DNA from 3 places in the Lysinibacillus sp. NPDC093712 genome. Region 2 is predicted to be linked to each of the others. Evidence: predicted binding sites of a transcription regulator. Region 2 holds the regulator's gene; each other region holds the start of a gene.
The links. The regulator LexA, encoded in region 2, represses DNA repair genes until DNA is damaged. The targets are predictions, from matches to a motif close to CGAACATATGTTCG.
Positions count from the first base shown of each region.

Region 1 (3,291 bases), on a different contig from region 2:
TTTTGAGTCATTCACTTTTTTCATGTAGATATAGCTAACAGCGGCACCAACGATGAGTCCAAGCAAAGCGGAGATGATAGTAATTCCATCCATATGAACACCTCCTCTTGCTATTTGGGTAATACAGTTTCAGTCGGCGCATACAAAAAATGTACTGCCTATTTTAAAGTCATAATTCAGAAATTATACATATTTAATTGTATAGCTAGCCTCAGGCTCTGTCAAGGATAGACGGGCATCTGTTCGCCTATCAGTAACAAAAAAAGTAAGTCATATCCATTAGATGGATATATTAACTATTACTTTTGAGCTAGATAAAATGCCTTCTTCGATGAATATTTTTTTATCAGGACAAAGGTTACAATACAATTATTACCACAATTACCGTCATCTTAATACAATTATTTTAACTTTCTTTGACAAATGAACATATCGTCTCTTTGTCAGCTGTCCAATCAAAATTTTTATACCTATTTCACTCATAAGTATATCTATAATTTACGTTAGCTATCTATCAATTCCAGTATCACTACGTTCTATTAAACTAACAATAAAAACAAAAAAATCGTTCTTACTTCTTATGAGTAAGAACGATTTAGAATGAAGCGAATTGCTATATTGATTGATTTCCTCTGTAGGTGCACGCTTTCTGCACAGCACTTCTGTAAGCCCCAACCCTCGCTAGCGTGGATTGTTCGTCTTACGTACTATGCGTTATAGCAGAAGTCGCCCACGTGTGCTCTAACCAACTTATTAACATACAAATAGAATGAACTTCTTGATGCATTTTGTCGCATCCAGAGTCATTCTCATTCCTTTAGAAGTGAGAACAATGTTTTTTATTTTTCATCTTCAAGAAGAAGCATTAGCTCTTCATCCATTTCCTCGTCATCATGTGCAGCAATTGTATACTGTGTTGCAGCAATTCCGTAAGAAGAACGAATTTTATTTGCAATTTCTTCTAAAACAGCAGGATTTTCTTTTAAATATTGTTTTGCGTTTTCACGTCCTTGGCCTAGACGCTCATCGCCATAAGCATACCAAGATCCACTTTTTTGAACGATGTCTAATTCTACACCTAAATCGACTGTTTCGCCCTCTTTTGAGATCCCTTCACCGTACATAATATCAACCTCAGCTGTACGGAATGGTGGTGCCACTTTGTTTTTCACAATTTTAATTTTCGTACGGTTACCCATAATATCATTACCTTGTTTGATTGCTTCTGCACGACGAACTTCTAAACGTACTGAGCTGTAGAACTTAAGCGCACGACCACCAGGTGTCGTTTCTGGATTACCGAACATAACACCAATTTTTTCACGAATTTGGTTAATGAAAATAGCGATAGTTTTTGATTTATTGATAGCGCCTGAAAGCTTACGTAATGCTTGAGACATTAAACGAGCTTGTAAACCAACATGAGAGTCACCCATATCGCCTTCAATTTCAGCTTTCGGTACTAGTGCTGCAACAGAGTCAATAACGATAATATCAATAGCACCACTACGCACTAATGCTTCTGCAATTTCAAGCGCTTGCTCACCAGTATCTGGTTGTGATAATAAAAGTTCATCTATATTTACGCCTAATTTTTGAGCATAAATCGGATCTAACGCATGCTCAGCGTCAATAAATGCTGCTTGTCCACCATTTGCTTGTACTTCTGCAATGGCATGTAGTGCAACTGTTGTTTTACCTGATGATTCTGGACCATATACTTCAATAATACGTCCACGTGGGTATCCACCTATACCTAAAGCTGCATCAAGTGCTAGTGAACCACTAGAAGATGTAGCAATTTCTAAATCTGTTTTTTCGCCTAGCTTCATAATTGAGCCTTTACCGAAATTCTTTTCAATTTGTTTTAACGCCTGTTCTAAGGCTGCTTTACGATCACTCATTATTTTTCCTCCTTCAAAACTGTTCACTGTTATTGTCTATCTCTACTATACTTGTTTTTTTGAGAACACGCAAGAAAAAAGCGAACATTTATTCGATTTTAAGCAAAAATAAAAATTTGGATAAGTTTTTCCTACCCAAATTCCCATTTTCAACTATAAGCAATTCCGCTCCAGTCGTAATTGCGCCCATTTTTTTCGAGCCTATGCATTGCTTCAGCTAGGGTTCTACCCTACTGAACCTATTAGCAAGTTAAAATCGTTTCATATATCCTCGTTCTTCTAATTGTTGCATTAAATAATGAAATGTAAATTTAACCGCACGTAAACGATTTGTATTGCGCATACCTGATAAATGCAGTAAATATGTTATTGGCTCTTCGTCACCTATAGCAATTCCAATCCATACCGTTCCAACTGGCTGATGGTCATGTGCAGTAGGACCAGCCGCTCCCGTTAACCCAATACCAATATTCGTACCAAATTTCTCACGCACTGCACTAGCCATTGCTGCAGCACATTCACTGCTGACGATACCAAAAGTATCTAATAATTGTTGGTCGATACCTAGCTGCTTTACCTTGGCATCTTCTGTATAGGTCACTACGCCTCCTATAAGAATATTGCCTACGCCTGGAATCTCCGCTAGCTCTGATTGAAATAAACCTGCTGTTAAGCTTTCTGCTGCAGAAATCGTTAAATTATTATCTTGCAACATTTCTACTGTTTTCGAGGCAAGTGAATCATCATTTATGCCATATTGGAAGTCTCCTACAATAGCACGAATCTCCGCCACTTTATCAGCAATAAGCTGTTGGGCTTTATGCTCTGATTGCGCCTTAGCTGTTACACGTAAAGTTACTTCTCCATCAGCAGCTAGTGGGGCAACTGTCGGATTTGTTTGTGTATCTAAAATATCTTGTACACGCACTTCTAACTCTGCTTCTCCAATGCCATAAAAGCGCATTACATGAGACACTATGACTCCGCCATCATTTAGCATTGTACCAAGCTTTGGCTTCGCTTCAAATTGGAACATCGGCTCCAGTTCTTTTGGTGGTCCAGGAAGTAAAATGTAGGTACGCTTATCCTTTGTCAAAATCATCCCTGGTGCCATACCATGATGATTTGCTAACACCTCGCTACCTGCTAATACAAGCGCCTGCTTACGGTTATTTTCTGTCATTGAGATGCCTCGTTTAGCAAAAAATTGCTCAATGTATGACAATGCAACTTGATCGATTACAAGATCTAGTCCAAGATGACGAGCAATTGTTTCCTTCGTTAAATCATCTTTTGTAGGGCCTAAACCACCTGAAAAAATGATAAGATCAGCGCGCGATTCCGCTATGCTTATTGCTTCCTCTAACCGTTTTGAATTATCGCCAAC
Region 1 is NZ_JBNNUU010000003.1:132,419-135,709, forward strand. Features, by position in the region: gene rny (ribonuclease Y) at 1-93, opposite strand, end outside; gene recA (recombinase RecA) at 840-1,904, opposite strand; gene ACQKNX_RS13325 (competence/damage-inducible protein A) at 2,155-3,291, opposite strand, start outside.
Region 1: recA (recombinase RecA) is a predicted target of LexA. The motif match lies at 1,986-1,999, and genes of this name have one in related genera.

Region 2 (3,291 bases):
TGCCAGCCTGAAAATATTGCCTCCTACCGAGTGATGGAAAAAATCGGTATGCAACGTGAAGGATTTTTTAAAAAATGTATACCATATGGTAACGATTGGTGGGATGAATACTATTACGCTATTTTGCAAGAAGAATGGGTAGCTTTAACATGAAATTAATCTTGCCCTTCTACCTACTTGGACAGTTTATTTTCCAATCAGGAGCGTTTTTAAGCATGAAAAAAGATTAGCAGGGCAAATTACTTGCCCGCTAACCTTTCTTGATGTTCTTGATAACGCCTATGTACGGTTGCCTTACTTACATCGAAGCCAAGACCTCTTAGTGTCGCAGCAATTTCCTCATAGGTAAAGCCACGATTGCGTAGCTTCACTATTTCTTCTATAGGCACTTCCTTACGCTCCTGACCATTTGGATTACCACGCTTGGAAAGATTATGTTCGGGACGATAGCCATTTTCTACTGCACGACGCATGCCACGACGAATTTTCGCATTATGGATTTTACGTTGATATTCCTCAACAATAGCTAAAATTTCGAGCAACATCGTATCCATCTCATTCAATTGTACAGGCCCTGCATCACGCATGGAAAAAACATCTGTTTCCGTTTTTTGCAATAAATGAAGTACAGCCATTCGTGCATTACCACGCCCTAAACGTGTTTCATCTTGCACAAATAATGCGTGTATCTCTTTTTCTTTAATATAATCGAGCATTTCAAGTAATCCTTCGCGCTCAACATCATACCCACTATGCTTATCCAGAAAAACATTTTTCACATCGTAGTTTTGTTCCTTAGCATAACGAAGTAATTCTTCTTGTTGACGCTCCAATGAAGAACTTTGTGTCTCTTTTTCGGTGCTCACACGGCAGTAAATTACAGCCGTTCGTTGTTTATTCATCATCTTTCACTTCTCGCAATTTCAATTGAATTGGTGGGTATCTTATTGTCCCCCACTACTGGTATAACAAGTGATTTTCCAGCAACTATTTTTACGCTATGTAATTCGTTCTCGGCTTTCACAAGTTTTATCCAGTCGTCCATACCCATTTTACCACGGTATTGCTCAGCTAACGACCATAAGCTATCGCCATGTTCGATATAGATTTCAGTGTAAGTAATGTCTCCAGGATCAGTTATAACAAGATAACCTGCAAATAGTAAAAATGCGCCTAATAAAATTGAAATATGTGTATTTTTTTTAAACCAATTCATTCATCATATCCCCTTTTCAGAATGTTTGTTCGGAATGTATGTTCTTATGATAAAGCGAACAGACGTTTTTGTCAAACACTTTTCGAACCTATGTTTGCATAAGTGTTCGCATTCTGCTATACTATCTAGTAAGAAGATAGTAAGAAGAATGATATAAAAAAAGAGGTGAGCAATCATGAAAAAAGTTTCGAAAAGACAAGAGGATATACTAGCGTTTATCAAAGAAGAAGTACGTGCAAAAGGGTATCCGCCATCTGTACGTGAGATTGGGGAAGCAGTTGGACTTGCATCAAGCTCAACGGTTCATGGACATTTAGCTCGATTAGAGCAAAAGGGCTTTATTCGACGAGATCCTACTAAGCCACGTGCGATTGAAATTTTAGAGCCAGAAGATTCAATTCAAAAGCAAAGCGTCATCCATGTACCGCTTGTTGGTAAGGTAACAGCTGGATCACCTATAACAGCCATTGAAAATATCGACGAATATTTCCCATTACCTGATATTTACGGTACAAGTGAAGATCAGCTATTTATGTTAGAAATTATGGGTGAATCGATGATCGAGGCGGGCATTTTTGATGGAGATTTAGTCATCGTCAAGCAAAGAGCAACAGCTGATAACGGTGATATTGTTGTTGCAATGACAGAAGAAGATGAAGCAACAGTTAAACGCTTCTTCAAGGAAAAAAATCATTTTCGCTTACAGCCAGAAAACGCTACAATGGAACCGATTATTGTAGACCAAGTTTCGATTTTAGGACAAGTAGTCGGCTTATATCGCCGTGTACATTAATGCATTCTCATACTTAGCAAACAAAAAAGAGAAGCACTCATGCTTCTCTTTTATATTTTAAGCTCTCCTGAGTGAAGGCTGCAAAGAGTTTCTGTGCAGCTAAATCTCCTACTACTGCTTGTTCTTCTGGGTGCCACTGCACTGCTAAACAAAACGGATAGTCTTCGTGTACGAACGCTTCAACTAGGCCATCACTCGATTTCGCTGCAACGATTAGCTTCTCTGCTAATACATTTACAGCTTGATGGTGAAATGAATTCACAGCAATTTTTTCTTCCTCGATAATTGATTTTAACAACGTATCTGGCGTAATTTGCACATAATGTGTAGCAACACCACGAGCCGCTTGTTGCGTATGCTTTAACAGCTTACTACTATGATATTCGCTATCAATATCTTGGTATAAAGTTCCACCTAATGCAACATTAAGTATTTGCATGCCACGGCAAATCCCCAAAATTGGCATTTTCCTTGTAAAAGCCGCATGAATTAAGGCAAGCTCCACCCTATCTCGTTCTGGATGTATTTGTCCTAGCTTCGGTAGAGGCTCCGCTCCAAATTCAAATGGATGAACATCATGACCACCAGATAATAATAAGCCGTCCGTCAACGATAAAATTTGTGCTACATCTTCCTCTACCCCTAGTGGAATAATAAATGGAATGCCACCAGCCTCAATGACACTTTTGCTATAGGCTACATTCAATTTTGACGATAAATCGTCCTCCGCAAATGCTGTAATACCAATAATTGGTTTCATCCATATACCCCCTTACCATAATCCTACATACCAATCGATGATGACTTCACCATAGAAATACACGATAATTGCAGCTAAAGCAATGGATGGTCCAAAAGGAATCGGCGTTTTTCGACCTTGTTGCCGTACTTTGAGCACGATTATCCCGACAATCATACCAATTACCGCCGCTACAAATAATGTCAATAATGTATTTATTGTACCAAGTACAAGTCCAAGTAAAAAGAATAATTTTATATCGCCACCGCCCATACCACCACGTGATACAACAGCAATACAATATAATATGCCAAAGCCGACGACGGCACCTACGATACTATCCCACCACGGCGTTAAAAGCGATAGCACACGTCCAATAGCTAATAATGGCAAAAAAAACAAAAGCACTTTATCAGGAATAAGCATATATGCAAAGTCCGATACGACAAGGATTACTAATAATGAAATTAATAGTATCGCTACGATAAACTCTTCACTAAAGCCCAATTGCCAATACGAAAAGGCGAATAATACGCCTGTTAG
Region 2 is NZ_JBNNUU010000001.1:30,692-33,982, reverse strand. Features, by position in the region: gene ACQKNX_RS00180 (GNAT family N-acetyltransferase) at 1-153, shown strand, start outside; gene ACQKNX_RS00175 (YneB family resolvase-like protein) at 240-905, opposite strand; gene yneA (cell division suppressor protein YneA) at 902-1,216, opposite strand; gene lexA (transcriptional repressor LexA) at 1,392-2,009, shown strand; gene ACQKNX_RS00160 (gamma-glutamyl-gamma-aminobutyrate hydrolase family protein) at 2,047-2,769, opposite strand; gene ACQKNX_RS00155 (prepilin peptidase) at 2,782-3,291, opposite strand, start outside.

Region 3 (3,291 bases), on a different contig from region 2:
TTTAAAAGCAATACTTCGATATGTGCGCCTGTTTCCTCTTTCACACCCATTAAACGTGCTGGTAATACTCTTGTATCATTTAATACAAGACAGTCACCGGCATGTAGCTCATTTAATATATGGGCAAAATGATGATGCTCGACTTTTTCTGAGCCCGGTGTCACCACCATTAAACGGCTTGCCGTACGATCGACAAGTGGCGTTTGTGCAATGAGCTCCTCTGGTAATTCAAAATCAAAATCTTCTACACGCATTGAAAAAACTTCCTTCTTTTATGTTTGTTGTGGATAATCATATCCAAAATGTTCGTAAGCAAGATGCGTTGCAACACGTCCACGCGGTGTACGTTGAATAAAGCCTATTTGCATTAAATAAGGCTCGTACACATCTTCTATCGTCACTCGTTCTTCACCTATGGAGGCAGCAAGTGTATCTAAGCCTACTGGGCCACCACGGAAGCGCTCAATCATATTGGTCACAAGTTTATGGTCAATATGGTCAAGCCCTCTAGGATCAACTTGTAAAAGTTCTAGCGCTTGCTTGGCAAGGTCCTCCGTTATCATACCATCTCCAAGCACTTGTGCATAATCTCGCACTCGTTTAAGTAAGCGGTTAGCGATACGGGGCGTACCACGAGAGCGCCTTGCCATTTCACCTGCGGCTATGTGCTCAATATCGACATCAAATAAATGCGCGCTTCTAACTACTATTTCAGCTAGTGATATATCATCATAAAATTCTAAACGTAGTAGAACACCGAATCGATCTCGGAGTGGCGCTGACAACGCTCCAGCTCTTGTAGTTGCCCCAACGAGTGTAAAAGGTGGCAAATCAAGACGGACAGAACGTGCTTCAGGGCCTTTTCCAACAACGATGTCTAAACAAAAATCCTCCATTGCTGGATAAAGTACCTCTTCAATCGCACGGGGAAGGCGATGAATTTCATCTATAAATAATACATCTCCCGGCTCCAGTGAGCTTAAAATTGCGGCTAAATCTCCTGGACGTTCAATAGCAGGGCCACTCGTCATACGAACATTAACATTCATTTCATTTGCAATAATCGCGGCTAATGTCGTCTTTCCCAATCCAGGAGGACCATATAATAGTACATGATCTAAACTTTCCTGCCGAAGCTTCGCCGCTTCAATGAAAATTTGTAAGTTCTCTTTAACCTTCTGCTGCCCAATATATTGAGCTAATCTTTGTGGCCTTAGAGATAATTCAAATTGTTCATCATAACTACCTGCTTCACTTGCTATCATGCGCTCTGACATGTACCCGCCCCCCTTTCATTATTTTAACTTTAGTAGAAGCTGTAAGGCTTGCTTCATATAGGCATCTGTTGTTTCCAGCTTGTCATTATCTTCAAGAAGCGGTCGGATTTTATCGAGTTCTTTTTCCGAGTAACCAAGTGCCATTAATGCTAAAATGGCTTCTTCTAGTTCATGCTTATATGGATTGACGCCAAATAACGGTAACTCATCCTCAGAGCTAGGTAACTCAATTGTGTCAAGTAAAGAACCAAGTTTGCCTTTCAAATCTAGAATCATTTGACGTGCTGTTTTTTTACCGACACCAGGGAATTTCACTAAAAATGCTTCGTCTTCACGTTCGATGGCACTGATTACTTGTTGGGGGTTGCCTGTTGCTAAAATCGCAAGCGCACCTTTAGGTCCAATGCCCGACACTAAAATTAATTTTCGAAACAGCTCTCGTTGGTCTAAATTTGGAAAGCCATACAGCATTTGTGCATCTTCTCGAACATGTAGATGTACGTATATTTGTTGTTCTACGGCTGACGCACGAAATGCAAATGGATTAGGCGTATTCAACTGCCAGCCAATCCCTTGTTGTTCCAGAACGATATACTCAGGCGTAATACGCACTACTTGTCCTTTTAAATAATCATACATGTAAAATCCCTCACATTCATCGTCTTCGATTATAGCATATAGCGAACGAATGCTCGACTATATAAATGGCGATAGTACCGTTCACATGCAAAAATGACCGCCTCGGAGACGGTCATTTCTTTAGCACTCTATCAATATCGTACCACAATTTTGGCCAGTATGTTAGGGCTCGCTTAGTAAACGGTATTAAATAATCTAAAAATACTAGTTGTTGTTCTAGTGGCAAATCTACAGCAAATAACCACTCTCGTAATAACTCATTAGGAAACTTTAAACGATGTAACTTTCTCTTATCTAACCGTTGAAGCTCTGGTAATTCGTTCAAAATACTATCAATATTATAATCTACTGCAGGTAACACACGATGCAGCCATAGTATATATTCATCATCGGCTTCACCAAGATGTGCAAGATCAAAATCGATTAAGCGCAATTCCCCATCTGAACACCATAAGAAATTATGATGAACGACATCACCATGTAGCAATGTTATTTCTTTTTCTGGCACATTTTCTTGTTCCATTAACTGCAAAGCCTTTTCACTAAAATGAATGATTTGATCCACTTCTTCTCTCGTTAAAAATGCTCTAAATTCATTTCGTCTGCTTTTAAAACGCATATGACGCATCTGCCATTTTAATAGCTGTGAGAAGGTATACAAACCTGGCACTCGTTGCCACGCAATTTTTTGATTTGTATCATGCAGTGTGTTTAATAACTTTAAAGATTGTTCTCTATCTTTTTTATGTGCAAAATTCGCACTGTGGCTTCCCTCTTGCCACATTTGAACAATAAGTTGCTCATCATCACTTTTTACTAGAGGCAGGACGAGGGAGGGCTCTATTCGTCCAAGTTGACGATGAATTGCCCTCACCTTATCTGCTATTTCTAACTGCTTTGCTCGTTTCACGAAATAATGATTTGATCGATATTTATACTTCCAAATGTTCGGTTTTACTTCCTCAACAATGAATGCCTTTTTACCATCGATAAGGCGTCATCCCGCCTGGGAAAAAGTTCGGTGAAACCCATGGTCCAGGTGAAGGACATGGTGGCGGGCATGGTGGTGGGCAGTTATGATCAAATTGCCAATTAGGCATCATTACCGGCTGAGAGCCACATCCACAGGATTGACCCATTCCATGTTGTGAACCACATCCGCAAGATTGACCCATTCCATGCTGTGAACCACATCCGCAAGGTTGATTCATCGGCATCATCGGCATCATTGGCATCTGCTCAAATTGAGGCTGCATTTGTGGCTCATTAAAGAATGGTGATGAGCTCGATTCTAAGAAATTCGCACCTTCTACATATGTTGGCATTGGTTGTTGTGGCATAGCATATTGCATTTGTTGCTGTGGCATTGTATATG
Region 3 is NZ_JBNNUU010000002.1:670,588-673,878, forward strand. Features, by position in the region: gene queA (tRNA preQ1(34) S-adenosylmethionine ribosyltransferase-isomerase QueA) at 1-254, opposite strand, end outside; gene ruvB (Holliday junction branch migration DNA helicase RuvB) at 273-1,277, opposite strand; gene ruvA (Holliday junction branch migration protein RuvA) at 1,296-1,916, opposite strand; gene ACQKNX_RS10830 (phosphotransferase) at 2,029-2,826, opposite strand; gene ACQKNX_RS10835 (LysM peptidoglycan-binding domain-containing protein) at 2,897-3,291, opposite strand, start outside.
Region 3: ruvA (Holliday junction branch migration protein RuvA) is a predicted target of LexA. The motif match lies at 1,959-1,972, and genes of this name have one in related genera.